4 regions of the Streptomyces sp. NPDC031340 genome follow, and region 1 is predicted to be linked to each of the others. Evidence: riboswitches for the same ligand, from Rfam matches in the RefSeq annotation. Region 1 holds a riboswitch; each other region holds the start of a gene.
The links. Region 1 has a riboswitch for cyclic di-AMP ahead of ACZ5GT_RS18675 (M23 family metallopeptidase). Riboswitches for the same ligand answer to the same signal wherever they lie in the genome.
Positions count from the first base shown of each region.

Region 2: linked by a shared signal. The riboswitch ahead of ACZ5GT_RS39855 (transglycosylase SLT domain-containing protein) and the one ahead of ACZ5GT_RS18675 (M23 family metallopeptidase) in region 1 are both predicted to bind cyclic di-AMP.
Region 3: linked by a shared signal. The riboswitch ahead of ACZ5GT_RS21340 (C40 family peptidase) and the one ahead of ACZ5GT_RS18675 (M23 family metallopeptidase) in region 1 are both predicted to bind cyclic di-AMP.
Region 4: linked by a shared signal. The riboswitch ahead of ACZ5GT_RS05530 (peptidoglycan DD-metalloendopeptidase family protein) and the one ahead of ACZ5GT_RS18675 (M23 family metallopeptidase) in region 1 are both predicted to bind cyclic di-AMP.

Region 1 is NZ_JBVIIE010000021.1:109,683-116,766, forward strand. Features, by position in the region: gene ACZ5GT_RS18645 (GAF domain-containing sensor histidine kinase) at 1-973, opposite strand, end outside; gene ACZ5GT_RS18650 (NADPH-dependent FMN reductase) at 1,363-1,905, shown strand; gene ACZ5GT_RS18655 (GTP cyclohydrolase II) at 1,918-2,571, opposite strand; gene ACZ5GT_RS18660 (MarR family winged helix-turn-helix transcriptional regulator) at 2,773-3,288, opposite strand; gene ACZ5GT_RS18665 (dihydrofolate reductase family protein) at 3,355-4,485, shown strand; tRNA gene ACZ5GT_RS18670 (tRNA-Met) at 4,886-4,959, shown strand; cyclic di-AMP (ydaO/yuaA leader) riboswitch at 5,237-5,394, shown strand; gene ACZ5GT_RS18675 (M23 family metallopeptidase) at 5,406-6,419, shown strand; gene ACZ5GT_RS18680 (PrsW family intramembrane metalloprotease) at 6,507-7,084, opposite strand, start outside.
Region 2 is NZ_JBVIIE010000099.1:2,247-9,330, forward strand. Features, by position in the region: gene recQ (DNA helicase RecQ) at 1-89, shown strand, start outside; gene ACZ5GT_RS39840 (M56 family metallopeptidase) at 161-1,102, opposite strand; gene fahA (fumarylacetoacetase) at 1,351-2,571, opposite strand; gene ACZ5GT_RS39850 (HAD family hydrolase) at 2,793-3,623, shown strand; gene ACZ5GT_RS39855 (transglycosylase SLT domain-containing protein) at 3,617-4,099, opposite strand; cyclic di-AMP (ydaO/yuaA leader) riboswitch at 4,101-4,274, opposite strand; gene ACZ5GT_RS39860 (polyprenyl synthetase family protein) at 5,006-6,016, shown strand; gene ACZ5GT_RS39865 (LolA family protein) at 6,317-7,084, shown strand, end outside.
Region 3 is NZ_JBVIIE010000026.1:35,062-42,145, forward strand. Features, by position in the region: gene ACZ5GT_RS21330 (hypothetical protein) at 17-370, shown strand; gene ACZ5GT_RS21335 (VOC family protein) at 566-940, shown strand; gene ACZ5GT_RS21340 (C40 family peptidase) at 1,008-2,159, opposite strand; cyclic di-AMP (ydaO/yuaA leader) riboswitch at 2,168-2,339, opposite strand; gene pcrA (DNA helicase PcrA) at 2,590-5,076, shown strand; gene ACZ5GT_RS21350 (M23 family metallopeptidase) at 5,193-6,707, opposite strand; gene ACZ5GT_RS21355 (esterase/lipase family protein) at 6,925-7,084, opposite strand, start outside.
Region 4 is NZ_JBVIIE010000005.1:198,852-205,935, forward strand. Features, by position in the region: gene ACZ5GT_RS05525 (SGNH/GDSL hydrolase family protein) at 1-600, opposite strand, end outside; gene ACZ5GT_RS05530 (peptidoglycan DD-metalloendopeptidase family protein) at 855-1,889, opposite strand; cyclic di-AMP (ydaO/yuaA leader) riboswitch at 1,894-2,052, opposite strand; gene ACZ5GT_RS05535 (tyrosine-protein phosphatase) at 2,509-3,306, shown strand; gene ACZ5GT_RS05540 (DUF6126 family protein) at 3,343-3,462, opposite strand; gene ACZ5GT_RS05545 (helix-turn-helix domain-containing protein) at 3,459-4,088, opposite strand; gene ACZ5GT_RS05550 (aspartate aminotransferase family protein) at 4,189-5,574, opposite strand; gene dxs (1-deoxy-D-xylulose-5-phosphate synthase) at 5,571-7,084, opposite strand, start outside.

The sequences.
Region 1 (7,084 bases):
GTTCGTTGGCCACCTGCAGCACGCCGCGCACCCGCTCGCGGCCGGCGACCGGGACGAAGAAGGCGGGTCCGAGCGGGACGACGGAGGCGCTGCCGCCCGCGATGCGGGAATCGACGGTCAGGGATGCGCTGCTGACGGTCTGTCCCGTCGCGTAGACCTTCGCCGCCACGGTGGTGTCGGGCAGCGCCAGGCCCCGCACCCGGTCGGCCGAACGGCCGGCCGCCGCCTCCACGACCAGTTCCTCGCCGTCGCCCACCGGCAGGGCCAGGGTCACCAGGTCCGCGCCGGTCATCTCCCGCACCGTGTCGGCCAGCGACCGCAGGGTCCGTGCGGGGTGCTCCCCGGACAGCAGGGCGCGTGTCAGGTCCGCACCGGCCGCGAGCCGGCGTTCGCGGTGCCGGCTCTCGTCGTAGAGGCGGGCGTTGTCGATGGCCACGCCCGACGCGGCGGCCAGGCTGCGCAGGACCGTTTCATCGTCGGCGTCGAACGGCCGGCCGTCCCGCTTGCCGGCCAGGTACAGGGTGCCGTACACCTCGCCACGGACCTTTACGGCGGTGTCGAGGAAGCTGAGGGAACGCGGCTCGCGAATCAGCGGGTCGGTCGGCAGGTCGGGCGGCGGGTCGGGGAGGTCCTGGCTCCGGGGGCGGGGTCCGGTATGCCGGATCGTCGGCTCCTGGTCGCAGTCGGTGCCGCGGTCGACGGTGACGAACTGCCGTATCCGGCCTTCCTCGCCCAGGACGCCGAGCGCACCGTAGCCGGCGTCCACCAGGTCGGCCGCGGACTGCACGATCCGCCGCAGCAGGTCTTCCAGGTCCAGGTCTCCGCTGATCGCGACGACGGCGTCCAGCAGCGTCTGCATCCGGTCGCGGCCGTCGAGGACCCCCCGGGCGGGCTCTCGCCGCCCGTCCGGCGACGCCCTGCTGGGCAGCCGCTGGTCAGAGCCCTCACTGTTCGTGCCCGACCGGTCGTTCACGGAGCCGCCTCACCTCCCGAACCGGCGTACGTCTCCAGCATGCGCAGACAGCCCCACCGGACCGCAACGGCAACGGCACGGTGCCCCGCGGTGACGGCACCGCGGTGGCCGCGCCGTGCTGTGGCCACCGCCCGTTCCGGCCGACGCGCCCACAGCCGCCCGCCCCGACCGCCGGCTGCTTGGCCGGACGGACGTCCCGCGGGAGCCGCCACGGACTCGCCCTGTCTCCACGGCCAGAGACGGACACAGGGCGGTCCGCATCCATGCACAAGTCCCCCGATGTGTGGGAGTTACACATGTTGTGGGCGGATTGCCCGACTTCGGGGTGTGGTGCGGGGAGAGCGAGGGGGGAGGGGCGTGCCGGTCGGGTTCTGTCGTAGGTTGGGCGGATGTCCTCGCTTCCGTCGATCCTGTTGCTGTCGGGCAGCCTGCGGGCCGGTTCCGGCAACGAGGCCGTGCTGCGCACCGCGCAGGCCGTCGCCCCGTCCGTGCCGGTGCGCACGGAGCTGTACGACGGCCTGGCGCGGCTGCCGCACTTCAACCCCGACGACGACCGGGACCCGCTGCCGGCGCCGGTGGCCGGGCTGCGGGCGGCGATCGGCCGGGCGGCCGGGATCCTGGTCTGCACGCCGGAGTACGCCGGCACCCTGCCGGGCTCGTTCAAGAACCTGCTCGACTGGACGGTGGGCGGGACCGAGATCGGCGGCAAGCCGGTCGCCTGGGTCAACGCCGCCGCTCCTGGCCGCGGCGAAGGCGCGCAGGCCACGCTGCGGACGGTGCTGGAGTACACCGGCGCGACCGTCGTGCCGTCCGCCTGCGTGCGGCTGCCCGTCGACCGGCAGGCGATCGGGGCGGACGGGCTGATCGCAGACCCGGAGACGCGGCGGGAGCTGGAGCGGGTCCTCGGGCTGTTGGCGGACCCGGCCCGCTGAGGGCTGCTGTCCTCAGCCCGCGGTCAGCTCCGCGAGACTGTCCAACGGCAGCGTGTGCCGCGTCTGGAGAACCTTCGCGCGCAGGTAGCGGACGTTGTGGGCGGTGGTGAACACGCCCGTGGGCACGCGGTCGCGGACGTCGATGCCGAGGGTGCGCAGCTGCTCCGCCTTGTCCGGGTTGTTGGACAGCAGGTCCAGTTCGCCGATGCCGAGGGCGCGCAGCATCTGGGCGGCCGCCGTGTAGTCGCGGGCGTCCTCGGGCAGGCCGAGCGCCGCGTTCGCCTGGTAGGTGTCCAGGCCGTCGTCCTGGAGCGCGTAGGCGTCGAGCTTGTTGTAGAGGCCGATGCCGCGTCCCTCCTGGCGGAGGTAGAGCAGGACGCCGCCGCGGTCGGCGATGCGCTCGACCGCTTCGCGCAGCTGGGGTCCGCAGTCGCAGCGGGCCGAGCCGAAGACGTCGCCGGTCAGGCACTCGGAGTGCAGGCGGACCAGCGGGGGCGTGCCGGGGGCCGGGTCGCCGAGGACCACGGCCACGTGCTCGCGGTCGTCGGCCAGGCCGTGGAAGGTGACCAGGTCGGCGTCGGCGCTGTATCCGTCGTGGAAGCGCAGCGGTACCCGCACGCGGGTGCGCGGCGTGGCGGCGGGGAAGTCGGGGGCGGGGTCGGGCATGCGGGCCTCCGGGGCCGGGGTGGACGGCGCGGACGGGTGCTCTGCTTCCGTGCTCGCGGTTGCACGGGAGGTGTGCTTCAGATTTGAAGCAGATCCGCTGAGGGGACCCTACTCCATGCTTTAAATTTGAATCAACAGGTTTCACGAGCCGGCGGTGCGGCTCACGAACAAGGGGCGTGGCTCACGAACAAGCGGCGTGGCTCAGGAGCAAGGGGAGGAGCGGCGGCGCCACGGGACCTCGTCGGGGGCTGGCCGGGGGGCATCCTGGCCTTCCAGCGCCCGCGCGATCCCCGTGCAGATGTCCTCCAGCTGTGCCACCTGCTCCTCGGTGAGGTGGTCGAAGAGGGACGCGCGCACCGTCTCGACGTGGCCGGGGGCCGTGCGTTCCAGCACCGCCATGCCCTCGTCGGTCAGTGCGGCAATACTGCTCCGCTTGTCCCACCTGCAGTTCTCGCGCCGCAGCAGGCCGTCCTTCTCCAGCCGGGTCACCGCGTACGTCAGACGGCTGCGGGTGATCTTCGTCTTCTCGGCGAGGTCGGTCATGCGCAGCCTGCGCTCCGGCGCCTCGGAAAGATTGGTGAGGATGGAGTAGTACAGATGCGGCATGCCGGCGTCCTGCTGGAGCTGCCGGTCGAGCGCGTCCTCCAGGAGGTGCGTCGCCGCGATGAACGCGCGCCAGGCGCGCTGCTCGTCCGGGGTGAGCCAGCGGGGTGTCATGCCATCAGTGTAAGTTTGTTTCAAACTTGAACCAAGACCGCCCGCCTCCGAGAGTGAGCGCGCTCGATGCCGCATCCCTACGTCCTGCTGTCCGCCGCCGTCTCCCTGGACGGCTACCTCGACGACGCCGGCCCCGAGCGGCTCCTGCTCTCCGGCCCGGCGGACTTCGACCGGGTCGACGAGGTGCGTGCTTCCGTCGACGCGATCCTGGTCGGTGCCGGGACCATCCGGGCCGACAACCCGCGGCTGCTGGTCAACTCGGAGCGGCGTCGCGCCGACCGGGTGTCCGCGGGGCGGTCCGCGTACCCGCTCAAGGTCACGGTCAGCGCGTCCGGAGAACTCGATCCGGCGGCGCGGTTCTGGCACACGGGCGGCGAGAAGGTCCTCTACACGACGGGCGAGGGCGCCGAGCGGGCCCGCGCGCTGGGTCTCGCCGCCGACGTCGTCGTGCTGGGCGACGAGGTCGGCTGGCGGCCGCTGCTGCGGCATCTGCACGACGTCCGGGGGGTGCGCCGTCTCATGGTGGAGGGCGGGGGGCTGGTGCACACCCAGCTGCTCCAGCAGGGGCTCGCCGACGAGCTGCAGCTCGTGCTGGCGCCGCTGTTCGTGGGCGACCCCGCCGCGCCGCGGCTGTTCGGTCCGGGGGCGTACCAGGGCGGGCGGCTGCGGCTGCTGGAGACACGGCGGATCGAGGACGTCGTCCTCATGCGGTACGAGCCGACGGCTCCCGGCGCCGGGGAGGTCGCCGTGGCCGCCGACCGCCACTGGCTGGCTCTCGCGTGCGAGCTGGCGGAGCTGTGTCCGCCGTCGCGGACGGCGTTCAGCGTGGGGGCGGTGGTGGTGGCCGGTGACGGCACGGAGCTGGCCCGGGGGTACTCCCGTGAGGGCGACGATCCTGTGGTGCACGCCGAGGAGGCGGCTCTGGCGAAGCTCGATCCGGCCGATCCCCGGCTCGCCGGCGCCACGGTCTACAGCAGCCTCGAGCCGTGCGCCCGGCGCGCGTCCCGGCCGAAGCCGTGCGCGCGTCTGATCCTCGACGCGGGGGTGCGGCGGGTGGTGACGGCTTGGCGGGAGCCCGACACGTTCGTCGAGAGCGCGGACGGGAGCGGGCTGTTGGCGGGGGAGGGGGTCGACGTGGTCGTGCTGCCGGAGTACGCGGAGCGGGCCGCGGCGCCGAATCGGCATCTGGTGGGGTAGCGGGGCGCCGGGTGCGGGGTGCCTGCGGCGGCTTGTCGCGGTTCGGTGGGGGTGCGCCACTGCCTGCGGCGGCTTGTCGCGGTTCGGTGGGGGTGCGCCAGTGCCTGCGGCGGCTTGTCGCCGGTCGGTGGGGGTGCGCCAGTGCCTGCGGCGCCTGTGCGGGTCTCGGGGGGTGCGCGTTGCGCCGACGGTGGGGGGAAGTCGGGGCCGGGACGGGGGTGTCCGTCCTCGGAACGGCGCGGAATCGGTGGGCTCGGAGGTGCTGGGGTTGACGCGCCAACCGCTGCGGGCGGACACCCCCGTCCCGTCCCCTTCCCGCCGTGGGCGGCCGACGGCGCGCTCCGCGGAGAAACGCGTGTGCTTGCGGTCCCGCGCATGGCGTACACTGGTGACACAACGACGCGGGGTGGAGCAGCTCGGTAGCTCGCTGGGCTCATAACCCAGAGGTCGCAGGTTCAAATCCTGTCCCCGCTACTCAAGGCCGACGGCCGGGATCGAAATGATCCCGGCCGTCGGTGTTTTCGCGCGGTCGGTCACCGGGAGTGATGGGGTGACCGCCCTGCGCAGTGCGGTCGACGGGCCGTCCGGGGTGAAGGGTGGGGTCAACTCGCCCGTTTTTAGGTGGTCATGGGGACGTACGTCCGGCGTGGATTCGTTAATGATCAAGCGGAACAGCTTGGAAACGAGCCCCTGCGTCTATTAACGTTCGATAACGCAGCGCGGTCGTCCCAGCCGTCACAAGAGGCGGCTCCGTGCGCACGCGCCGAATCCCGCAAGGGAACCGGGGAACCACCACCCTGGGGTGAATCGCGCGAATACCGCCGTGGAAGCACGGTCGATATACGCGCGTAGGAGACCTTCCTGCTCCGAACCCGTCAGCTAACCCGGTAGGCGAGGAGGAAGGAAAGGAGCACGCCCACGTGGCGTCCAACCCGCCTGCCCCGACAGCCCCGTTCCAGCCGAGTGACACCTTCGGCTACGGCGGCTACCGCACCGACGAGGGCCCGTGGGAGGCATGGAACCCCACTGAGGATTCCGTCCGTCCCGTCCGTGGCCGGCATCGCGTCTCCAAGCAGCGCGGCGGGGGACTCGCCCGCAGCTCCACGGTTCTCGGCGTCGGCGTCATAGCCGCCGTCGGCGCGGGCGGCATGGCCAGCGCCAACACCGGCAAGCCGCCGGTGTCCATCTCCATGCCCGACCTGCCCTCGGTCGGTTCGCTGATCTCCGACGACGAGCCCGAGCCGCAGGGGTCCGCCACTCCGCTCAGCAGCGTCGGCGTGACCTCGGCGGAGAGCACCAAGGACGCCGGCGAGGCGCTGCGCGACCGCATCATGGCGCAGGCCGAGTCGCAGCAGGTCCAGGTCGAGACCAAGACGCAGCGGGCCACCGAGGCCGCCGTCGCCAAGCAGGTCGCCGACGCGGCCGCGCAGGCCGAGAAGGCGGCCGCCGCGAAGGCCGCCGCCGCCAAGGACAAGGCGGAGGCGGAGGCCAAGAAGAAGGCCGAGGCCGCGCGCCTCGCCGAGCTGGCCAAGCAGTACACGCTGCCGACCTCCTCGTACACCATCACCTCGACCTTCGGTCAGGCCGGCTCCATGTGGTCCTCCGGCTACCACACCGGCCTCGACTTCGCCGCCCCGACCGGCACGCTCATCAAGGCCATCCACAGCGGGACCATCACCGAGGCGGGCTGGGCGGGGGCGTACGGCTACCGCACGATCCTGACCCTGGACGACGGCACCGAGCTGTGGTTCTGCCACCAGTCGTCGATCAGCGTGAGCGTGGGCCAGAAGGTCAGCACCGGCGACGTCATCGGGCGCGTGGGCGCCACCGGGAACGTGACCGGCCCGCACCTGCACCTCGAGGTCCACGCGGGCGGGCAGGCCAGTGGCATCGACCCGATGGCCTGGCTGCGCGGCAAGGGACTCAACCCCTGATCTCTCCCTGATCCCCGGCGGTCCTGGCGGCAAACCCCCCGACGTCAGGACTGCCGGTCAGGCGTGTCCGGGAATTCCGGGCAGGTCTCAGTAGCGGTACGGGTTGTACGTGGGGTTCGCGGGGTGTCCGTAGGCCGGCCAGGGCGGTGCGACGACCGGCACGGGGGGAGCCGTCACCCTGGCCGCGTGGTCCAGCGCGGGCCGCGCGATCTCGCGCCGCCACCAGAGTTCGGCCAGCAACTCCCGCTCCCGTACGACGAAGTCGGCGTCCGCGCGTCCGCGCCGTCCCCGGTGCCGCAGGAACGCCAGCGACGTCGCGTACGCCTCGTACTGGGCCACCGTCCGCCTGGCCGGCTTGCCGAAGCGGTGGCGGGCGTACTCGCGGGCCGCCCGCCGCGCCCGCATGGAGCCGAGCGCGTACGGCTCGGCCGGCGTCAGCCAGCCCGCGACGACGTACGGCGGCAGTTCCTCGCGCACGGTCCGCAGTTCGCGCTGCCGCGTCCAGATCACCAGCCAGGTCAGCAGCCCGAACGCGGGCACCATGAAGGCCGCGTAGACCGCGAAGAACCCGAACTGGCCGAACGTCGCCGAGCCGTTCCACAACGCGTGCATGCCCATGGCGAGCAGCAGCCCGGAGAGCGGGACGAGCACGCGCCGGACGTGCT
Region 2 (7,084 bases), on a different contig from region 1:
GCATCGCAGGTCCCGGCAGCGGCGACCCCGGTGACGGGCACGACTGGCCGGAGATGGACGCGGAGCCGGAGCCGGACGACTGGATGTAGGGATCCCGGACGACCGGACGACCGGACGACCGGACGACCGGGCGTGAGGAGGGCGCGGCGCTCCGGGGCGGTCAGTTCAGTGCCGTGAGGCCCGGGGCGAACGCGATCAGCAGCGGCAGCAGCGGCACCAGCGCCGCCGCCGTCGTGGTGAGCGCCCGGTCCCGGCGGCCCAGCCGGGGCGGCGGCTCGAGGAGCCGGTCGACGCGCTCGCCGAGGAGGCGGTGGCTGGAGGCGCAGGACAGGACACCGCGGTGCTGGTTCAGCTCGATCAGCGCCAGCGCGGTCGTCAGGTGGCCCCACCGGCGGGAGGCGGTGTCGTCGGCGGCCAGCTCCACCAGCCGGTGGGTCTGGTCGCAGAAGTGGGCGAACAACGGCACCCGCGGGAACCCGGTGGCCAGCGCCGTCGACAGGTGCAGCAGCCAGTCGTGGCGGGCGCGCGCGTGACCGCGCTCGTGGGTGAGGACGGCGTTGAGCTGGTGGTCGGTGAGCCGGTGCAGCGCGCCGGTGGTGACGATCAGCTGGGGCGGGCTGCCCGGCATCCACCAGGCGTCCGGGTACTCGTCCTCCAGCACCAGCAGCGGCCCGCGTGCCGCTTTCCCCAGCCCGGCGGGCAGTTCGGGGGCGCGTTCCCGCAGGTGCGCACGGGCCCGGCCGCGGCGCCGGCGCGCCTCGACGAGCTCACGGGCGAGCATCGCGGTCGTCCAGGCCGCGCCGCACGCCAGCAGCAGGGTCAGGGCGGCGGCCCAGAGCGGGGCGGCGGACAGGTTGTACGCGGCGGTGACCGCGGCCGGCGCGGGCGCGAAGAGCTGGGCGCGCACGGTGCCGAAGACGGCGGCGGCGCCCAGCAGCAGGGCGGTCAGGCAGCACAGCAGGACCGTGGCCACCAGGCACTGCCACACCCACAGCGCGACCACCGGCTCCCGGTCGGGCCATCCGGCCCGCACCAGCGCACGCGGCACCGGTACGGCGGCCGTCACGGCGACGACGCTCAGCAGGAGCAGACAGACGGTCATGCCAGTGACTCCGGTTGCTGGTCGGAGGAGAGGTGCGGTGGTGTCGGCGTAGAGACCCGAAGGACGACGCGCCAGCCGCCAGTATGACGGCGGCGGACGCGGGAGTCAGGAGACGGAAACGGACGACTACGTCACGTGCCGCCACTGTCACAGATCCGCCCCCACCGCGCTCCCGGTCACCACAGCCCGGCCGCCTGCCTCACCTGGCCGCGTCACCCCGGACGGCATCGCCCCGGCCCCGTCGGGGATCACTGCCGCGGCACGACCCTCCCCGTCACCTCGCCGAGGCCCACGCGGACCCCGCCCGGTCCGGGCGCCCACGCCGACATCGTCACCACGTCCCCGTCCTCCAGGAACGTGCGCTTGCCGTCGAGGAGTTCGAGCGGATCCCGCCCGTTCCAGGTCAGCTCCAGCAGGGACCCGCGCTGCGCCGGCTCGGTCCCGCTCACCGTGCCCGAGCCGTACAGGTCGCCGGTCCGCAGCGAGGCCCCGTTGACGGTCATGTGCGCCAGCTGCTGCGCGGCCGTCCAGTACATGGTGGAGAAGGGAGGCTCGGAGACGACGTGACCGTTGATCGCGACGGAGATCCGCAGGTCGTAGCCGCCCGGCTCGTCCACGGAGCCGGAGTCGTCCAGGTAGGGCAGCAGCGGGTGGGTGCGCTCGGGCGGCGCCACCCGGGCCTCCTCCAGCGCGTCCAGCGGGGTGATCCACGCCGACACCGAGGTGGCGAAGGACTTGCCGAGGAACGGGCCGAGGGGGACGTACTCCCAGGCCTGGATGTCGCGCGCCGACCAGTCGTTGAGCAGGCACAGCCCGAAGACGTGGTCGCGGAAGTCACCGAGCGCCACCGGCCGGCCCATCCGCGACGGAACGCCCACCACGAAGCCGACCTCGGCCTCGATGTCCAGCCGGACGGACGGTCCGAAGACGGGCTCCGCGTCGCTCGGGGCCTTGCGCTGCCCCGACGGGCGGACGACGTCCGTGCCGGACACGACCACCGTGCCCGACCGGCCGTGGTAACCGATGGGCAGGTGCTTCCAGTTGGGGGTCAGCGAGTCGGCGGCGTCGGGGCGGAAGATCCGCCCGACGTTCCGCGCGTGGTTCTCGGAGGCGTAGAAGTCGACGTAGTCCGCGACCTCGAAGGGGAGGTGCAGGGTCACCGCGGACAGCGGGTGGAGGAACCGTTCGACCGTCTCCCGGTGGGCCGGCACGGTCACCCACGCGGTCAGCGCGCGGCGCACGTCCGACCAGGCGGTGCGGCCCGCGGCGAGGAGCGGGTTCAGCGAGGGCCGCGCGAGCAGGGAGGCGTACGGGGAGCCGAGCGCCACCGCCGCCGCGCCCGCGTCGAGGACGTGGTCGCCGAGGCGGACACCCACGGTCCGGTCGGCGGATCCCTCGGGCGAGAAGACACCGTAGGGAAGGTTGTGCGGGCCGAAGGGGTCGCCCTCGGGGACATCGAAGGGGGGCATGGGTGCTGCCTCACTCTCACCATGTGACGCGTGCCGTCATGTGGCCGCGCGTACCGTCATGTGGCCGCGCCACACGTTACGGCCGAGTCGCCGGTCCTGGGCAGTTGTCCCCGGCAGTGTCTGAAGAGTTCGCCATGCTCGAATTGACCCTGTGTGGGGGTTCCGCAACTGTCGTCCGGGCGCGGTGAGTCGGCGCGGCGCCCGGTCCGTATTCTCTGATCATGGCCGCACCCACCGCATACGCACTCGTCGCCACCGACCTGGACGGCACCCTGCTCCGCAGCGACGACACGCTCTCCGACCGTTCCCTCGCCGCGCTCGCGCGGGCGGCTGAGGCCGGCGCCCGGCACCTCGTCGTCACGGGCCGGCCGGCGCCGCGCGTACGGCCGCTGCTGGACGCCCTGGGCGGCGGCGGGCTCGCGGTGTGCGCGCAGGGCGCACAGGTCTACGACGCCTCGGCGGACCGCCTGCTGTGGTCCGTCACCCTGGACCGGGAACTGGCCGAGACCGCGCTCGGGAAGATAGAGGCCGAGGTCGGAGAGGTGTACGCGGCCGTCGACCAGGACGGCGTCGACGGACTCACGCTCATCGAGCCCGGCTACCTCATGCCGCACCCCACCCTGCCCGCCGTGCGGGTCGGGCGCCGCGACGATCTGTGGAGCGCGCCGATCAGCAAGGTGCTGCTGCGTCACCCCGACCTCACGGACGACGAGTTGACGGAGACGGCGCGCGCGGTGGTCGGTCCCCTCGCCACGGTCACCATGTCGGGACCCGGCACCGTCGAGCTCCAGCCGTGCGGGGTCACCAAGGCGACCGGCCTCGCGCTGGCCGCCGAGCACCTCGGCCTGGGTGCGCACCAGACGATCGCCTTCGGGGACATGCCCAACGACATCCCCATGTTCGACTGGGCCGCGCACGGCGTCGCCATGGCCAACGCCCACCCCGAACTCCGCGCCGTCGCCGACGAGGTCACCCTGTCGAACGAGGACGACGGCATCGCCGTCGTCCTCGAGCGGCTCTTCTCCGGGGCCGAGTCCGTGTCGGCTCAGTAGGCGCCGTAGACGTTGTCGATCGAACCGTAGCGCTTGGCAGCGTAGTTGCAGGCGGCGGTGATGTTCGCGACCGGGTCGTAGGGGTCGTACGCCGTGCCGGGCACGTGGTAGGCGGCGAACGTCGGGTCGATGACCTGCAGCAGGCCCTTGGAGGGGGTGCCGGCGGCGGCGTTCGAGTCCCAGTTGTTGATCGCGTTCGGGTTGCCCGAGGACTCGCGCATGACGTTGCGGTAGATGCCGTCGTAGGAGCCCGGGATGCCCTTCTGCGCCATCACGTTGAGGGAGGCCCGGATCCAGCCGTCGAGGTTGTTGGGGTAGCCGAGCGAGGCGGCGGTGACGGCGGTCGAGGTGGCCGCTGACGCCTCGGTCGCGCCGACGAGCGGCAGGGCGAGCACGGCGAGACCTGTGCCGGCGACGGCGAGTTTGCGGACGAGACGGGAATTTCTGACGCGGGGGTGCCGGGCGGCTGCAGACATGACGGTTCCTCTCCGGCGCCTGCGAGGTGAGCTGTCGGGTTCGGGCGGGAGATGCCCGGCCGCCTCGCCCTGCGGCGACGCGACTTCACCCCCAGCCGGGCCGGGACGGTGCCCGGTCCGGCGACTTACCTGGTTCCCCCGCTCCTGCCGTGCGTGAGTTCGTCGATGGGTGTTCCCGGGCGGCGGCAGGATTCGGCGTCCGCCCGACAGGCCGGGAACGTATGCGAGAGCACATGTCCGGAACAAGTGGCGGTTTCGTATGCCGGGCTTTTTGACCTTGATGTGGGGGGTATGGGGTGCTTGATCCTTTGCAGCAGCCAAGGGTCAAGTGCGTAGCGCGTAAAGGGATGTGAGGGGGTGACGCGCGGGCGGCGGCACGGGGCGGGGCGTGAGCCAACTCACGGGCATTCACAAGTGCGGCAAAACGGTCAATGAGGCCAACTCGGTTGCAATGGGCTGCCCGTGGGTCGGGGCGGTGTCGCGCCGCCGGGTTGACGCTCGGTGGGCGGCTCGGTGGGCACTTCATGGATGGACGGCGGGCGGTCCATGGATGGCTCGGCGGGTGCGGTCGGGTGCGGTCGGGTGCGGTCGGGGGTCGTCCGGGTGCCGTCCTCCCGTGCCGCCGGGAGCGTCCTGCGTGCCCACGTCAAAGAGGGGGTTCTGTGCAGTCGCTGCCGCCGGCCTCTGGTGCGCGCTCCCCCCGCCGACTGATCGGGTAAGTCTATGAATGTCTGGTCTTATCTGGTGATCGAAAACATACCGGCCGTGATCCCATACCGCCCGTGCTGGACGGGTGGGCGGCATGGGTGATCGAAAGCCGACCGGATACGCTGACTTGAGTGGGGGCAGCGACCTATCGACAAACCGTGTAATCGCCAGCAGACACCAGCAGACAGGAGACCCCTCGTGACCGTCGTCGGGCCATTCGGGCTGAGCGTGCGGGACCAGGCTCTGGAAGCCGATGTCCAGGCCGGAATGGCGGCTGTCGAGGAGGGACTGCTCGAAGCCACCAAGAGCGAGGTCCCCTTCATCACGGAGGCCGCCCAGCACCTGGTGCGGGCGGGCGGAAAGCGGTTCCGTCCGCTTCTCGTGATGCTCGCCGCCCGGTTCGGTGACCCGTACGCGCCGGGGATCGTGCCTTCGGCCGTGGTCGTGGAGCTGACCCACCTCGCGACCCTGTACCACGACGACGTCATGGACGAGGCGGCGGTGCGGCGCGGCGTGGACAGCGCGAACACGCGCTGGGGCAACTCGGTGGCGGTCCTCACCGGCGACTTCCTGTTCGCCCGCGCCTCGCACATCCTGGCCGACCTGGGGCCCGAGGCGGTCCGGGTGCAGGCCGAGGCGTTCGAGCGGCTGGTCACCGGGCAGATCCTGGAGACCGCGGGCCCGCAGGACGGCCGGGACCCGGTCGAGCACTACCTCGACGTCCTGGGCGGCAAGACGGGGTCGCTGGTGGCCGTGTCCTGCCGGTTCGGCGCGATGATGTCGGGCGCCGACGAGACGGTCGTCGACGTGCTCACCCAGTACGGGGAGCGGCTCGGCGTCGCCTTCCAGCTGGCCGACGACGTGCTGGACATCGCCTCCGACTCGCACGAGTCCGGGAAGACCCCGGGCACGGACCTGCGGGAGGGCGTCCCGACGCTGCCGGTGCTGCGGCTGCGGGAGCGGGCGGCCCGGCTGGGGCTCGCCGAGGACATCGCCCTGTGCGAGCTGCTGGACTCCGACCTGACCGACGACGCGCTCCACGCCCGGGCGCTGGCGGAGCTGCGGGCGCACCCCGCGCTGGAGCAGGCGCGGCGCGACACGGTGCGGTACGCGGAGGACGCCCGGGCGGCCCTCGCCCCGCTCCCGGAATGCGACGCGAAGGCGGCGCTGGTGCAGCTGTGCGACGCGGTGGTGCACCGCGCCGGGTGACGCCCCCCGGCCCGGCCGGACCCGAACCCGAACCCGACCCTGCCCCTTGCCGGACCGCTCGCGCAGTGGCGTACGTCACTCCGCCGCGCCGCACCCCTACGGGTAGGCGGACGCGCCGCCCCCTCGTGTCATACCCCAGACGTACACGGAGTTGGCTCCGCGGTCTGACGCTTCCTGACGGGCTGTTTGGTCAGATGGAGACCACGGAAAACACCAATCCTCACCGATTCGGGTGAGAATGGCGGCTCGGGGTGAATCATGAGTGGAGCAGCCGCCGCCGACGACGGAGGTAAGGCACACATGGCACCGTACGGATCCGACGACAGCACGATCGCCGGGGAGTCCGACGACCTGCGCGCGGGACGGCGCAAGGCCGCGCGGTATGTCGTTCCGGTCGCGGTCGTGGGGGTGGCGGCGGCGACCATCGGGCTGGTCCCCGCGCTCGCCGACTCCGGGGACCCCGACCTGCCGAAGATCAGCGCGCAGCAGCTCATCGAGAAGATCGCCGAGTCGGACGTCCAGCAGCTGTCCGGCACGGTGAAGATCAGCACCGATCTGGGGCTGCCCGACTTCGGCGGGCTGGAGAGCTCGCTGGCCTCCGGCGCCTCCGGGTCCGGCGGCGACGGTTCCTCCGCGGACCCGTCCAGCAAGCTCCCCGAACTGGTCTCCGGCACCCACACCCTGCGTGTGGCGGCCGACGGCCCCGACAAGCAGAAGCTGTCCCTGCTGGAGGACGCGGCCGAGTACAGCCTCATCCGCAACGGCAAGGACGTATGGGGCTACGACAGCAAGTCGAACGAGGTCTACCACGCGACGGACTCCGGCGCAGGCTCCTCGGCCTCCGATTCCCGCTCCGGCGGCGCGGCCCGCGAGCAGCGGCCGGAAGACCTGCCCGCCACGCCGAAGGACCTCACCGAGGAAGCCCTGAAGGCCGTCGACGACACGACCTCGGTGACCGTCGAGGGCACCGCGCAGGTCGCCGGCCGGGACGCCTACCGCCTGGTCGTCAAGCCGAAGCAGTCCGGCTCGACCGTCGGCCAGATCACCGTCGCTGTGGACGCGAAGACC
Region 3 (7,084 bases), on a different contig from region 1:
TCTAAGCTCCGGCCTCATGGACGTACTCATCCATCTCTTCGTCGGCTTGCACATCATCGGCATAGCCGCGCTCCTCGGCGGCTTCCTCACCCAGATGAAGGCGATGGGCCAGGGCACCGCACGCTTCGTGCCCGCGATGCTGCACGGCGCACTGACCATGCTGATCACCGGTGTGGCCCTGGTCGGCATCCATCAGGCCCAGGGCCACGAGGTCAACAACATCAAGATCGGCGTGAAGCTCGCCGTCCTGGTCGTCATCCTCGGTCTGGTCTACGTCAAGCGGGACGAGGAGAAAGTGGACAAGGGCCTGTTCGGACTGGTGGGCGGGCTCACCATGACCAACATCTTCATCGCGGTGCTCTGGACCTGACCCGAAGGGGCCAAGTAGGGTCACCCGACGTGAACACCGGACCGGCATTACGCCACACACGGATTGGCCACCCGGTGGCGGGCTGATCGCGCGGCGGGTGCCGAGAGGGCACTCCCTCAGTTCGGCACGCGGACCTCCCAGTGCTCGTGCACCGCGAGTCCGTTTGTCGTGCCGAACGATACTGAGGTCAGCCGTATGGCAGTCACGTTCAACCACACCATCATCGCCGCCAAGGACCGCCGCGAGTCGGCCCGCTTCTTCCGGGAACTGCTGGAAGTGGCGGAAGCGCCTTCCTGGGGCCCCTTCACCAACATTCAGCTCCCCGACGGTGTGCTGCTGCAGTTCGCCGAGCCGCCGGTGGAGATCCAGATGCAGCACTACGCGTTCCTGATCGACGACGAGCTGTTCGACCGGGCGTACCGGCGGCTCTGTGACCAGGGCATCGAGCACTGGGCCGACCCGCAGATGCGCCGCACCGGTGAGATCAACAACGAGCACGGCGGCCGAGGCGTGTACTTCAAGGACCCCGCCGGCCACGCGATCGAGTTGATCACCCGCCCGTATCTGTAGCCGGGGCAGAGCCTGGTCGGGTTCCCGGGACAGGGCGCTCGACCAGGCCAGGGCTGTACGCCTGCTCTCAGGCCGGGCGGACCACGCTGTGGATGATCGACGCGCCGCCGTAGTAGACCGACTCCTCGCGGACGTACGCGCCCGGCTTCGGGGCGTGGATCATCATGCCGTTGCCGATGTAGAGGCCGACGTGGCTGATGTCGTCGTAGAAGAAGATCAGGTCGCCGGGCTGCGCGTCGGCGAGTGAGACGGTGGTGCCAGCGTTCACCTGGTCGTAGGTGGTGCGGGGGAGGGCCACGCCGGCCGCCTTCCAGGCGGCCTGGGTGAGGCCAGAGCAGTCGTAGGAGTCGGGACCGGTGGCGCCCCAGACGTACGGCTTGCCGATCTGCGCGCGGGCGAAGGCGATCGCCTTCTCGGCCTTGGTGGTGTAGGTCGAGTCGGTGGTCGAGCTCCCCGAGGTCGAGGTCGAGCCCGTCGACGCGCTGCCGCTCTGTTCCTGCGCCTTCTGCTGCGCCGCCTGCTGAGCGGCCAGCTCGGCCGCTTGGCGCGCGGCCTCCTCCTGCTTCTTCTTCTCGATCGCCGCCAGCCGCGCCTTCTCCTCGGCGTTCAGCTTCGACAGGAGTTCACGCGCGTCGGACAGCTTCTTCTGGACGGTGGACTTGGCCGTCTGGAGGTCGCTCTGCGATTCGGTGAGCGTCTCCAGGCTCTTGGTGGCCTCCTGGCGCTTCTTCATCGTCGCGGACTGCTCGGTGACGTAGTCGTCGACGGCCTGCTTCTGGCGGCCGGTGAGCCGGCTCATCAGCTGGGTCTGGTCGAAGTAGTCCTGCGGCGAGTCCGCGAGCAGGAAGGTCGCGGTGTCGGGCGCGGAGGCGCCGGTGCGGTACTGGGCCGCGGCGAAGGACCCGAGTTCCTCCCGCGCCTCGTTCAGCTTCTGGGTGCGCTTGGCGACGTCGTCGAGGAGGGTGTCGACGCGCTTGCGCTGCTTCGACGTCTTCTCCTTCGCCGCGTTGTACTTCTCGGTCGCCGACTCGGCCTGGCGGTACAGGTCGTCGACCTTCTTCTCGACCTCCTCCAGGCTCGGCTTCCCGTCGGCGGCGGGGGCGGCGTTGGCCGACTGGGACAGCAGGGCCACGGAGGTGAGGGCGGCGGTGGCGAGGGCGGGGGTGCGGATTCCGGCCACGCGCGTACCAGCGGGGCGCGACTTGCGGTGCGACGCCAAGGGAGGCGACTCCTTCCATCTTCCGCCTACCGAGTTAGCTGTCGGGTTCGGGCGGGATGGTTCGGAAGGGTTGCCCTACGGCCTTCTCCCCGGAAGGAGAGTGGGCCGATTCACCCCAAGGTCGGTTGGGTCCCCGGCTCCGGAAGCGCGGCGGCGCGCCGGACTCGGCGGAGGCCGTACGGCCCGGCGACGTTCGCCGGTGGGGGTCGTTCGGCCTGCCCGGCACCGTAGCCAACTCGCGTGGCTCCTGTGAAGGTTGATGTTCGATATGCCCGATACATTTTCGTGACCTTCGGTCGAGCGCTCCCTGTCGATCGCTGAATGTGACCATCCGATACGGAGCGTGCCCCAGGGAACGGGGTCGCCGGATCCGGCGATGTTCTCAGGGCGGCGGCGGGCTGTCGGTGGGGCGCCCTAGACTCGGAGAGCGATGAGCAGCCTCTTTGACGACAGCTTCCTGGCGGACCTCCAGGCCCCCCGCGGCCACGAGGAGGAGCCTCCGCCGCCGCCCGAGGACGATCATGTGCCGGAACCTGTTCCGGACGATCTGTTCGGCGGGAAGTTCGACGTGCCGCCGGACCGGGACGCTTACTACCGCGACGGCGCCCCGCGACCCCCGGTCGACGCGGCAGCGCTCCTGGAGGGGCTGAACGACAACCAGCGCGCCGCCGTCGTGCACCACGGCACCCCCCTGCTCATCGTGGCAGGCGCCGGCTCCGGCAAGACCCGCGTGCTCACCCACCGCATCGCCTACCTGCTCGCCGAGCGGGGCGTCCACCCGGGCCAGATCCTCGCGATCACCTTCACCAACAAGGCCGCGGGCGAGATGAAGGAGCGCGTCGAGCAGCTCGTCGGCCCCCGCGCGAACGCGATGTGGGTGATGACCTTCCACAGCGCGTGCGTGCGCATCCTGCGCCGGGAGAGCAAGAGGCTCGGGTTCACGTCGTCGTTCTCGATCTACGACGCCGCCGACTCCAAGCGCCTGATGGCCCTGGTCTGCCGTGACCTGGACCTCGACCCCAAGCGCTACCCGCCCAAGTCCTTCAGCGCCAAGATCAGCAACCTGAAGAACGAGCTGATCGACGAGGAGGACTTCGCCGCGCAGGCCACCGACGGATTCGAGAAGACCCTCGCCCAGGCCTACGCCCTGTACCAGTCGCGGCTGCGCGAGGCGAACGCCCTCGACTTCGACGACCTGATCATGACGACGGTCAACCTGCTGCGCGCGTTCCCCGACGTCGCCGAGCACTACCGCCGCCGCTTCCGGCACGTCCTGGTCGACGAGTACCAGGACACCAACCACGCCCAGTACGCGCTCGTGCGCGAGCTCGTCGGCACCGGCGCCCGCGCCGACGACACCGACGTCCCGCCGAACGAGTACGACCTCCCGCCCGCCGAGCTGTGCGTCGTCGGTGACGCGGACCAGTCGATCTACGCCTTCCGCGGCGCGACCATCCGCAACATCCTCCAGTTCGAGGAGGACTACCCGGACGCGACCACGATCCTGCTGGAGCAGAACTACCGCTCCACCCAGACGATCCTCAGCGCGGCCAACGCGGTCATCGAGCGCAACGAGTCCCGCCGCCCGAAGAACCTGTGGACCAACGCGGGCACGGGTGCGCGCATCACCGGCTACGTCGCGGACACCGAGCACGACGAGGCGCAGTTCGTCGCCGACGAGATAGACCGCCTCACGGACGCGGGCGAGGCCAAGGCCGGCGACGTCGCCGTCTTCTACCGCACCAACGCGCAGTCCCGTGTCTTCGAAGAGGTCTTCATCCGCGTCGGCCTGCCCTACAAGGTCGTCGGCGGCGTCCGCTTCTACGAGCGCAAGGAGGTCCGGGACGTCCTGGCCTACCTGCGGGTGCTGGCCAACCCGGAGGACACGGTGCCGCTGCGCCGCATCCTCAACGTGCCCAAGCGGGGCATCGGCGACCGCGCCGAGGCCATGATCGACGCGCTCTCCCAGCGCGAGAAGATCAGCTTCCCGCAGGCGCTGCGGCGCGTCGACGAGGCGTACGGCATGGCGGCGCGCTCCACCAACGCCGTCAAGCGGTTCAACACGCTGATGGAGGACCTCCGCACGATCGTCGAGTCCGGTGCCGGCCCGGCGACCGTCCTGGAGGCTGTGCTCGAACGCACCGGCTACCTGGCCGAGTTGCAGGCGTCCACCGACCCGCAGGACGAGACCCGCATCGAGAACCTTCAGGAACTCGCGGCTGTGGCGCTGGAGTTCGAGCAGGAGCGCGGCGAGGGAGAGGCCGGCACGCTGGCCGACTTCCTCGAACAGGTCGCCCTGGTCGCCGACTCCGACCAGATCCCCGACGAGGAGGACGGCGACGGCGTCATCACCCTGATGACCCTGCACACCGCCAAGGGCCTGGAGTTCCCGGTGGTCTTCCTCACCGGCATGGAGGACGGCGTCTTCCCGCACATGCGCGCCCTCGGCCAGACCAAGGAGCTGGAGGAGGAGCGGCGCCTGGCGTACGTCGGCATCACGCGCGCGCGGGAACGGCTCTACCTGACGCGCTCGTCGATGCGCAGCGCCTGGGGGCAGCCGTCGTACAACCCGCCCTCCCGCTTCCTGGAGGAGATCCCGCCGCACCACGTCGAGTGGAAGCGCACGGGCGCCATGTCTCCGGTGTCCTCCGGGCCCGCGTCGGGGGTGGCGGCCTCCCTGTCGTCCTCGCGCTCGCGCTCCTCGGCGTCGGGCGCGTCCGGGTTCGCCACGCGTCGGACGTCGGAGAAGCCGGTGGTCTCGCTGGCTGTCGGGGACCGGGTGACGCACGACCAGTTCGGACTCGGCACGGTCGTGGGCGTCAAGGGCACGGGCGCGAACGCGGAGGCGACGATCGACTTCGGCGACACCAAGCCGAAGCGGCTGCTGCTGCGGTACGCACCGGTGGAGAAGCTCTAGCCGGGAGCCGGGAGCCGGGAGCCGGGAGCCGGGAGCCGGGAGCCGGGAGCCGGGATCCGGGAGCCGGAAAGCCCCCGTCGGAAAGGCGGGGGCTCACGGGGACGGGGCGCGACCGGTCAGTTCGGGTCGAGGCCGTGGCTGCGCAGCCAGGCGAGCGGGTCTATGGCCGAACCTCCGCCCGGCCGCACCTCGAAGTGCAGGTGCGGGCCGGTCGAGTTGCCCGAGTTCCCGGAGTACGCGATCGGGTCGCCGGCCTTGACCGTCGTACCGGAGGCGACGCGGTAGCTGGAGAGGTGGCAGTACCACGTCTCCGTGCCGTCCTTCGCCGTCACGATCATCATGTTGCCGTAGGCGCTGTTCCACTGGGTGCGGACGGTGCCGTCCGTGGCGGCCATCACCGTCGTGCCGTACGAGACGGGGAAGTCGATGCCGGTGTGCACGGACATCCAGTTGATGCCGGCCTGGCCGAAGTAGGCGCTGAGGCCGTGCTGCGCGACCGGCAGCGCGTACTTGGGGCGCAACCGCTCCTTGAGGGCGGCCTCGGCGGCGGCCTTCTTCTTCTCGGCCTCCTGCTGCGCCTTGAGGTCGATACGTTCCTGCGTGCGGCTGGCCCGGTCGGCGAAGTCGTCGGCGCCGGCGGAGAGGCTCTTGAGCTGGACGTCCAGCTTGTTGTTGGCGGTGGACGGTTTCACCGCGTGCGCGTCCGAAGCCGTCGTGGAGGTGTCCTTGTCGCCGACCAGGGTGCCGACGGAGGCGGCGGCGATGCCGGCCACGCCCATCACGCACGCCGAGGGGACGGCGATCGTCAGCAGAGCGGAGCGCTTGGCGGGCGGGCGGCGGCGGGAACGCGCCCCGTTGCGCGCGGCGGCGCGTGAGCCGGGAGCCGGGGTGACCTCTTCCTGGTCGTCGAGGAGCGGTTCCACGGCGGGCAGTTCGCCGGTGGCGGCCATCTCCGGCTCGTCGTCGTCCGGCGAGGGGTCGTCGTACGCGTCGAGCCCGGCCGGTTCGAAGACCGCGGTCGCCTGCTGGTCGAAGGGCTCGGGCTCGTAGGCGTCGGCCGCGGGCGTGTCGCCGGCCGGTGAGCCGTCGGTGTTCCACTGCGTGGCGTCGTACGCGCCGGTCTCGAAGGCCTGCGTGCCCCATTCCCACTGCTGGGTCTGGCCGGACGGGCCGCCCGACTGGTCGGGCTGCAGCCAGGCGCTCGCCTCCCACTGGCCCGACGCGTCGGCCTGGCCCGAGGTTTCGGCCCCGGTGGCCTGCGGCGGGACGGTGGAGAGCCGCTGCTGGTCGGCGCCCCAGGCGGTCGCGTCGTACACGCCGGTGTCGTAGGCGGCGGCGTGGTGCTGGGCCGCGTAGGCGTCGTAGACCGCGGTGTGCTGGACGCCCGTCGTCCAGGCGGTGGCGTCGTACGGGCCGGTGTCCTCGCCCGGGAGGCTGCCGAACAGGGGGTCCGCGGCGAAGGCCGTGGTGGCCTGGCCGGTCGCGGCGAAGCCTGCGGCGTCGTAGCCGCCGTAGGTGGTGAAGTCGCCGTACTGGGCTTCCTGGGTGCCGTACGGCGCGTAGTGCGCGGAGGCGGCGTCGGAAGCCGGGGTCGGGGTGGTCATGGTCCCCGACGGGTGACGGTCGTTCACCAACTTCTCTTTCGCCTCGACAACAGGGGCTGCCAGAGCAGTGCGGCGACTGTACCCGGCGGTATGCGGGCGCGACAATCTTCAACAGGTTTTGTGCGCGAAGGAAAAGGGCATTCGGACGTGTTTCGGGGGAGCGCGGACACGGCTTTGGCCCTATGTTCGAAGACTGTTCGATATTGGGCGGCCGTCAGGCGGTCATGGCCCAGTCATGGCGCGGTCATGCCACGGTGAGGCCGCCGGTGCGGGCGGCGGCTTCCGCTCCTTCTCCCGGGGTGTCGAGCGCCCGCCGTATCCCGGTCGCGACGGCCGGGTGCACCGGCAGGGCGAGGTGCCCGATCCCGCTCACCCGGACGTTCTGCGCCAGCAGGTCCGGGTGG
Region 4 (7,084 bases), on a different contig from region 1:
CTGCTCGGGGTCGGCCGGCACCTCCAGGCCGAGGACCTGGCCGGCGCGCAGCGCCACGCGCGTGTGCCCCTCGGGCGAGAGGTGGAGCCGGTCGCCGTCCCAGGCCCGGCGGTCCTGGACGGACTTCAGGGACCACAGGTCCAGCACGGGACAGCCGTAGCGGTCGGCGATGGCTCGTACATGGCCGTTGTAGGTGGCGATCTTGCCGCGCAGGCGCTTGAGCACCGGCACGCCACGGGTGTCGAAGCCCGTCGTCACCAGGACGGTGCCGGCGGCCTCGGTGAGCCGTGCGACCGCCCGCTCGAACCGCTCGGCGACCTCGTCGGGGTCGGTGCCGGGCCGGAGGATGTCGTTGCCGCCCGCGCAGAAGGACACCAGGTCCGGAGCGAGTCCGACGGCCTGCGGGACCTGCTCGGCCACGATCTGGTCGAGCAGCCTGCCGCGCACGGCGAGGTTGGTGTACGTGAAGTCGCCCTCGGGCCGCCGGTCGGCGAGGAGCACCGCGAAGCGGTCCGCCCAGCCGACGAACGCCCCGTCGGGACCCGGGTCGCCGACGCCCTCGGTGAAGCTGTCCCCCACCGCGACGTACGACCCGATCACTGATCTGCTGTCACTCTTCGAATCGTCTGCCACAGCAGGTCATGATTCACCGCTCAATGTGACCTACGCGACCGTAGGGAGGGCTTGACGAACGGTGAGATAAGCCACGCCTAAATTGTTCGCCAAACCCGGAATAAGCCGCACCCGCACCCGCACCCGCACCCGCACCCGCACCCGCGCACGGCGACGGCCGAGGGCCGGACCCGGGGATCGGGGTCCGCCCCTCGGCGGCATGCCGGGCGGTCGGGGAGCCGTCAGCCGACGGCGACGCCCTTGGAGCGGAGGTAGCCGACCGGGTCCACGTCGGAGCCGTAGTTCGGCGTGGTGCGGATCTCGAAGTGCAGGTGCGGGCCGGTCACGTTGCCGGTCGCGCCGGAGAGGCCGATCTGCTGGCCGGTGGTGACGGTCTGGCCGGCCGAGACGGAGAGCTGCGAGAGGTGGGCGTACTGGGCGTAGTAGCCGTCGCTCAGCTGGATGACGACCTGGTTGCCGTAGGCGCCGCCCCAGCCCGCGGAGACGACCGTGCCGGCGCCCACGGCCTTCAGCGAGGTGCCGGTCGGCACGACGAAGTCGACGCCGGTGTGGTAGCCGCTGGACCACATGCTGCCCGCGACGCGGTATCCGGTGCCGACGCCGGCCCCGGAGACCGGGAGGGTGTAACCGCTGGAGGTGCCGGTGGAGGTGCCGGTGGTCTCGGCGACCTGGGCGACCGTCGCCGACTGCGAGGAGGACGGGTCCGCGGACGCCGAGGGAGACGGGTCGGCGGAGGAAGCGGACGGAGAGCCGGCGGCAGGCGCGGGAGCCGGGGAGGACGCCGAAGAAGACGAGGACGAAGACGGCGAAGTGGATGAAAAAGGCGAAGCGGACGACGACTTGGTGGCGCCGGCCGCGGCCTTCTTGCCGATGACGAGCCTCAGGCCGGGGTGGATCAGCGACGGGTCGTCGCCCACGGCCTCGCGGTTGTCCGCGTAGAGCTTCTGCCAGCCGCCGCGGACGCTCTGCTCCTCGGCGATCTTCGAGAGGCAGTCGCCCTTGCGCACCGAATAGGTCCGCACCCGCGCATTGTTCGCGGCCTTGCCCTTGGCCGCCTTCTTCCCCTCGGCCGCCGTCTTCTCGGCGCCGGAAAGGGACTGCACGGTCTTCTGCGAAACCGGCTGCGCGGTGTCGGCGTGGGCGCCGGTGGCCCCCAGCAGGGGGAGGGCGAGCGCGGCGCCGCCGGTTCCGGCGACGGCGATGGAGCGGGTGAACCGCTGGGACTTGGGGCGGCGGTGCTTACCCTTCGCGGGCATGACGAATTCCTCTCCGGCGCCTGCGAGGTGAGCTGTCGGGTGCGGACTGGAGCTGTCCGGCCGCGCCGTGGGCGCGACTTGACCCCAAGCCTGTTCCGGAGACCGGACAGGCGGTTCTACCTGCGGGTCCCCCGCTCCTGCCGTGCACGGGTGAGTGGTGCGGGATTCCGGGCGGCGGCAGGATTAGGCGTCCGTCCGGATTGCCTGGCGAACGTAAGCGACCACGGCGCGAAGGGACAACAAGAGGTTGCGGGAGGCGCACGTTTCCCTTGATCCCCAATGGGAATTCGCGGTCACCCTCCGTCGATTCCGAGCCGTCCGTATCGGCCAAATTCCCTGAAAACCAATGCGCATTACGTGAACATGACGGGCGACTCACGGTGACCGATATGACGATGCTCACGCGCACTCGCGCCAGCTTTCCTTATTCCGGAGCGAGTTGCAACGAAATCCACCCAAAGCACTAATTCGGACAGAAGACTCAGACGTGGGCGATACCACCGTCGGCTCCGCACGGTCAGGCCACACACCCCCTGCTGAGCCGGGGTGTGCGTGTCGTATCGTCAAGGAGGTGCCCGTCGACGAGCAGCGCCGGCGGGGACGGCTGGGAGGAGCCCCCGTGACGCAGCAGATCCCGTCGACCGAGCCCGAGCTGGCAGGAATTCGCAACTTCCGCGACGTGGGGGGCCTGCCGACGGTGGACGGACGACGGGTGCGCCACGGAGTGCTGTTCCGCAGCGGCCACCTCGCGCACGCCACCGCGGAGGACGCCGCCTTCCTCGCCTCGCTGGGGCTGCACACCGTCTTCGACTTCCGCAACGCGGCGGACCAGAAGCTGGAGGGCCCGGACGTCGAGCTGCCGGGCGTGCGGAACGTGAACCTGCCGCTGAGCGACCCGGCGGACGGCGCCGAGTTCTGGAAGATGGTCCGGGACGGAGACCTCGACCAGCTGCGCGAGATACTCGGGGACGGCAAGGCGGCCGGCCGCATGATCGGCTCGTACCGGCTGATCGTCAAGGAGCGCACCGGCGAGCACACGCGCGTGCTGCACGCGCTGGCCGAGGACAGCGTGCCCGCGCTGATGCACTGCGCCGCGGGCAAGGACCGCGCGGGCCTGTCGATCGCCGTGACCCTGCTCGCCGTGGGCGTGGAGCGGGACGCGATCTTCGCCGACTACCTGGAGTCGAACGCCAAGCACCGCCGCTACCGGGTGCGCCGCGGCTCCAGCTCGCCCTCGGCCTACTCCCCCGAGGTCATGGAGCTGCTCAGCCCGCTGTTCGAGGCGCGCGAGGAATACCTGGCGGCGGCCTTCGAGACCATCGAGGAGACGTGGGGCGGGGTCGAGTCCTACCTGGAGCAGGGGCTCGGCATGACCCCGGCGGTCCGGGAGCGGCTGCGCGAGCGCCTGCTCGACTGACGCCGGGCAGGAGGCGGCGTCGGACTGTGCGGCGGGCTACTTGGCGCCCACCGAGAACAGCAGGTAGATGAAGCCCGCGAAGAGGTGGCCCGCCGCGATGTAGATGATCAGGCGGATCCACAGGGACCGCGGGAACTTCTCCTCGTAATTGCTCATGGCATGTCTCCGGTGGTCGGGCCCAGGCACAGCGCGGCCGTGGGACTCTGCAACAGGGTGTGGACGAACAGCAGCTCGACCCCTTCGGGGTCCAGCGCCGCGATACGGTGCGGCGTCAGCGAGTCGAAGTGCGCGCTGTCGCCGGGACCGAGCCGGTGGGTGGCGTCCCCCAGGCGCAGCCACAGCCGCCCGGCGAGGACGTACAGCCACTCCTCGCCCGGGTGCACGCGCACGATGTCGCCCTGGGTGCCGTACGGCGCGTGGACCCGCAGGGCCTGCATGCCCCGGCCGGAGGCGCCGGCCTGCCAGTAGGTCCAGCCGCCCGCGGCGGTGGGTTCCATGTCGACGCCGCGCACCACCGCGTTACGGTCGGCGACCGTCTCGCCGAGCAGTTCGGAGACGGTCGTACCGTAGATGCGGGCGAGCCCGAGCAGCACCGGCAGCGAGGGTTGCCGCTGCCCGGTCTCCAGCCGGGAGAGGTGGGCCGGGGACAGTCCGGCAGCGCGGGCCGCGGCCTCCAGGGTGAGGGAGGCGCGGCGGCGCAGTGCGCGGAGCTGCGGCGCGACGGCGGGCAGGTCTGCCAGCGGTCCCGTCGGCTGCTCGAACTCGGCTTCCGGGGAGCTCATACCCCCATTGAGCCGCAGCTTTACCTCTGGGGCAAATTTCTTGCCTCAGAGGCAAACAGCTCTTGGCCGGTGGCAGGGACTGCCCGGCCGGCGGCCCGGGTCAGCGGTTGGCGACGGCCTGTTTGATCAGCGTCTTGCCGAAGTCCCACATCAGCCCGCCTCCATTGTGCGCCTCGTCCATCACCTCCGTGAAGGCGGCCACGAACCGGTCCACCTCCCGATCGCCGATGATCAGCGGCGGGATCAGCTTGATGACCTCCAGGTGGTCGCCGGAGACCTGGGTGAGGATGCGGTGGCGCTGCAGCAGCGGAACGACGACCATCTGCGCGAACAGTCCCTTGCGGGCGGCCTGCAGCATGGTCCACCGGCTGCGCAGCTTCAGCGACCTGGGCCGGCCGAACTCGATGCCGATCATCAGCCCGCGGCCGCGGACGTCGGCGAGCAGCTCGTACTTCTCGGTCAGCGCCGCGAGCCGGGACCTCAGGCGATCGCCCGTCATCCGGGCGTTCGCGACGACCTGCTCGTTCTCCATGACCGACAGCACGGCGAGCCCGGCCGCCATGGCCTGCGCGTTGGACCCGAAGCTCGCCGAGTGGACGAGGACGCGGTCCATCGACGAGTAGACCTTCTTGAAGATCCAGTCCTTGCCGAGCGTCGCCCCGACCGGCACGTATCCGCCCGACAGCGCCTTGGCCACGCACACCAGGTCCGGCTCGACGCCCTCCTCGTGCTGGTAGGCGTAGAAGTCGCCGGTCCGGCCCAGGCCGGTCTGCACCTCGTCGGCGATGAGCAGTGCCTTGTGCCGGTGCAGCAGTTCCTGCGCGGCCCGCAGGTAGCCGGGTGGGGCCTCGTACACGCCCTTGCCCTGGATCGGCTCCACGATCAGGGCGGCGACGTCGCCCCTCCTCAGCTCCCTCGCCAGGGCGTCGAGGTCGCCGAGGGGTACGGGGGTGTCGGGCAGCAGCGGGGCGAAGCCGTCCCGGAAGCCGGACTCGCCGTTGACCGACAGCGAACCCGTCGTCAGTCCGTGGAAGGCGTGCTCGCAGTACAGCACCCTGGGCCTGCCGGTGGCGTAACGGGCGAACTTCAGCGCGCCCTCGACCGCCTCGGTGCCGCTGTTGCCGAAGAACACCCGGTCCAGGTGCGGGCTGTGCGCGAGGAGCTTCTCGGCCAGCAGCCCGGGCAGCGGCTGGCAGTCGAAGCGGGTGAGGTCGGCCAGCGACGCGTCGAGGACGTCGTGCAGCGCCTTGCGGACCACGGGGTGGTGGCGGCCCAGGCCCATCACCCCGAACCCGGCGAGCATGTCCAGGTAGTCGTTGCCGTCCGCGTCCCAGAAGTACGCGCCCTCGCCGCGCTCGTAGACCTTGTCGAAGCCGATGGTGTGCAGCATGCGCGGGAGCTGGTGGTTGAGGTACCTGGTGTGCAGCTCGTAGCGCTCGGCTCCGCGCTCGGCCAGGAGTGCGCCGAGGTCGAACTCCTTGGTCATTCAGCCCTCTCCTTGACTGGGGCGGCCCCCGCCGGGTCGGCGGCGGCCTCCTTGACGGCCAGGCTCGCGCTGATCCGCCCGGCCACCTCCACCGGTGTGAGCCCGATGTCGGCCAGCACCTCCGCACGCTTGGCGTGCGCGAGGAACTGCTCCGGAATGCCGAACCGCCGCACCGGTACGTCGACTTCGGCGTCGCCGAGCGCCAGCGCCACCGCGGATCCGACGCCGGCCGCGCGGCTGTTGTCCTCCACGACCGCCACCAGGCGGTGCTCGGCGGCGAGCCCCGGCAGCGCCGGATCGACCGGTTTGACCCACCGGGGATCCACCACCGTGCAGGCGATGCCGCGCGCCTGGAGCAGCTCGGCGGCCTGCAGGCAGACCGGCGCCATGACGCCGACGGCGACCAGCAGCACCTCGGGCCGGTCCGCGCGGTGCAGCACGTCCATGCCGCCCACCCGGTCGACCGCCGGGATCCGCGGTCCCACCGACTCCTTCGGGAAGCGGACCAGGGTCGGCGCGTCGTCGACGGCGACCGCCTCGCGCAGCTGGGCGCGCAGCTGGTCGGCGTCGCGCGGGGCGGCTATCCGCAGGCCCGGCACCACCTGGAGGACGGACATGTCCCACATGCCGTTGTGGGAGGCGCCGTCGACGCCCGTGACACCGGCCCGGTCCAGTACGAAGGTGACCCCGCAGCGGTGCAGCGCCACGTCCATCAGGAGCTGGTCGAAGGCGCGGTTGAGGAAGGTGGCGTAGACGGCGACCACCGGGTGCAGCCCGCCGGTCGCCAGGCCGGCCGCGGAGACGGCCGCGTGCTGCTCGGCGATGCCCACGTCCCACACCCGGCCGGGGAAGCGGGCGGCGAACTTGCCGAGGCCCACCGGGTGCAGCATGGCCGCCGTGATCGCGACGACGTCCTCGCGCTCCTCGCCGATCCGGACGATCTCGTCGCCGAACACCGAGGTCCAGGACGGGCCGGCGGCGGGTGTGAGCGGTTCGCAGGTGTGCGGGTCCATCACGCCGACGGTGTGGAAGCGGTCCTCCTCGTGCGCGAGGGCGGGCTCGTAGCCGCGGCCCTTCTCGGTGAGGCAGTGCACCAGGACCGGCCCGTGGAAGCGCTTCGCGCGCCGCAGCGCCGACTCCACGGCCCCGATGTCGTGTCCGTCGATCGGGCCGACGTACTTCAGGCCCAGGTCCTCGAACATGCCCTGCGGGGCGAAGGCGTCCTTGAAGCCCTTCTTCGCGCCGTGCAGCGACTCGTAGACGGTGTGGCCGACGAGCGGGGTGCGCAACAGCACGTCCTTGCCCCAGGCGAGGACCTTCTCGTAGCCGTCGGTGGTGCGCAGGGTGGCCAGGTGGTCGGCGAGCCCGCCGATGGTCGGCGCGTATGAACGCTCGTTGTCGTTGACGACGATGATCAGCGGCCGGTCCTTGGCGGCCGCGATGTTGTTCAGCGCCTCCCAGGCCATGCCGCCGGTCAGCGCGCCGTCGCCGATGACCGCGACGACGTGCC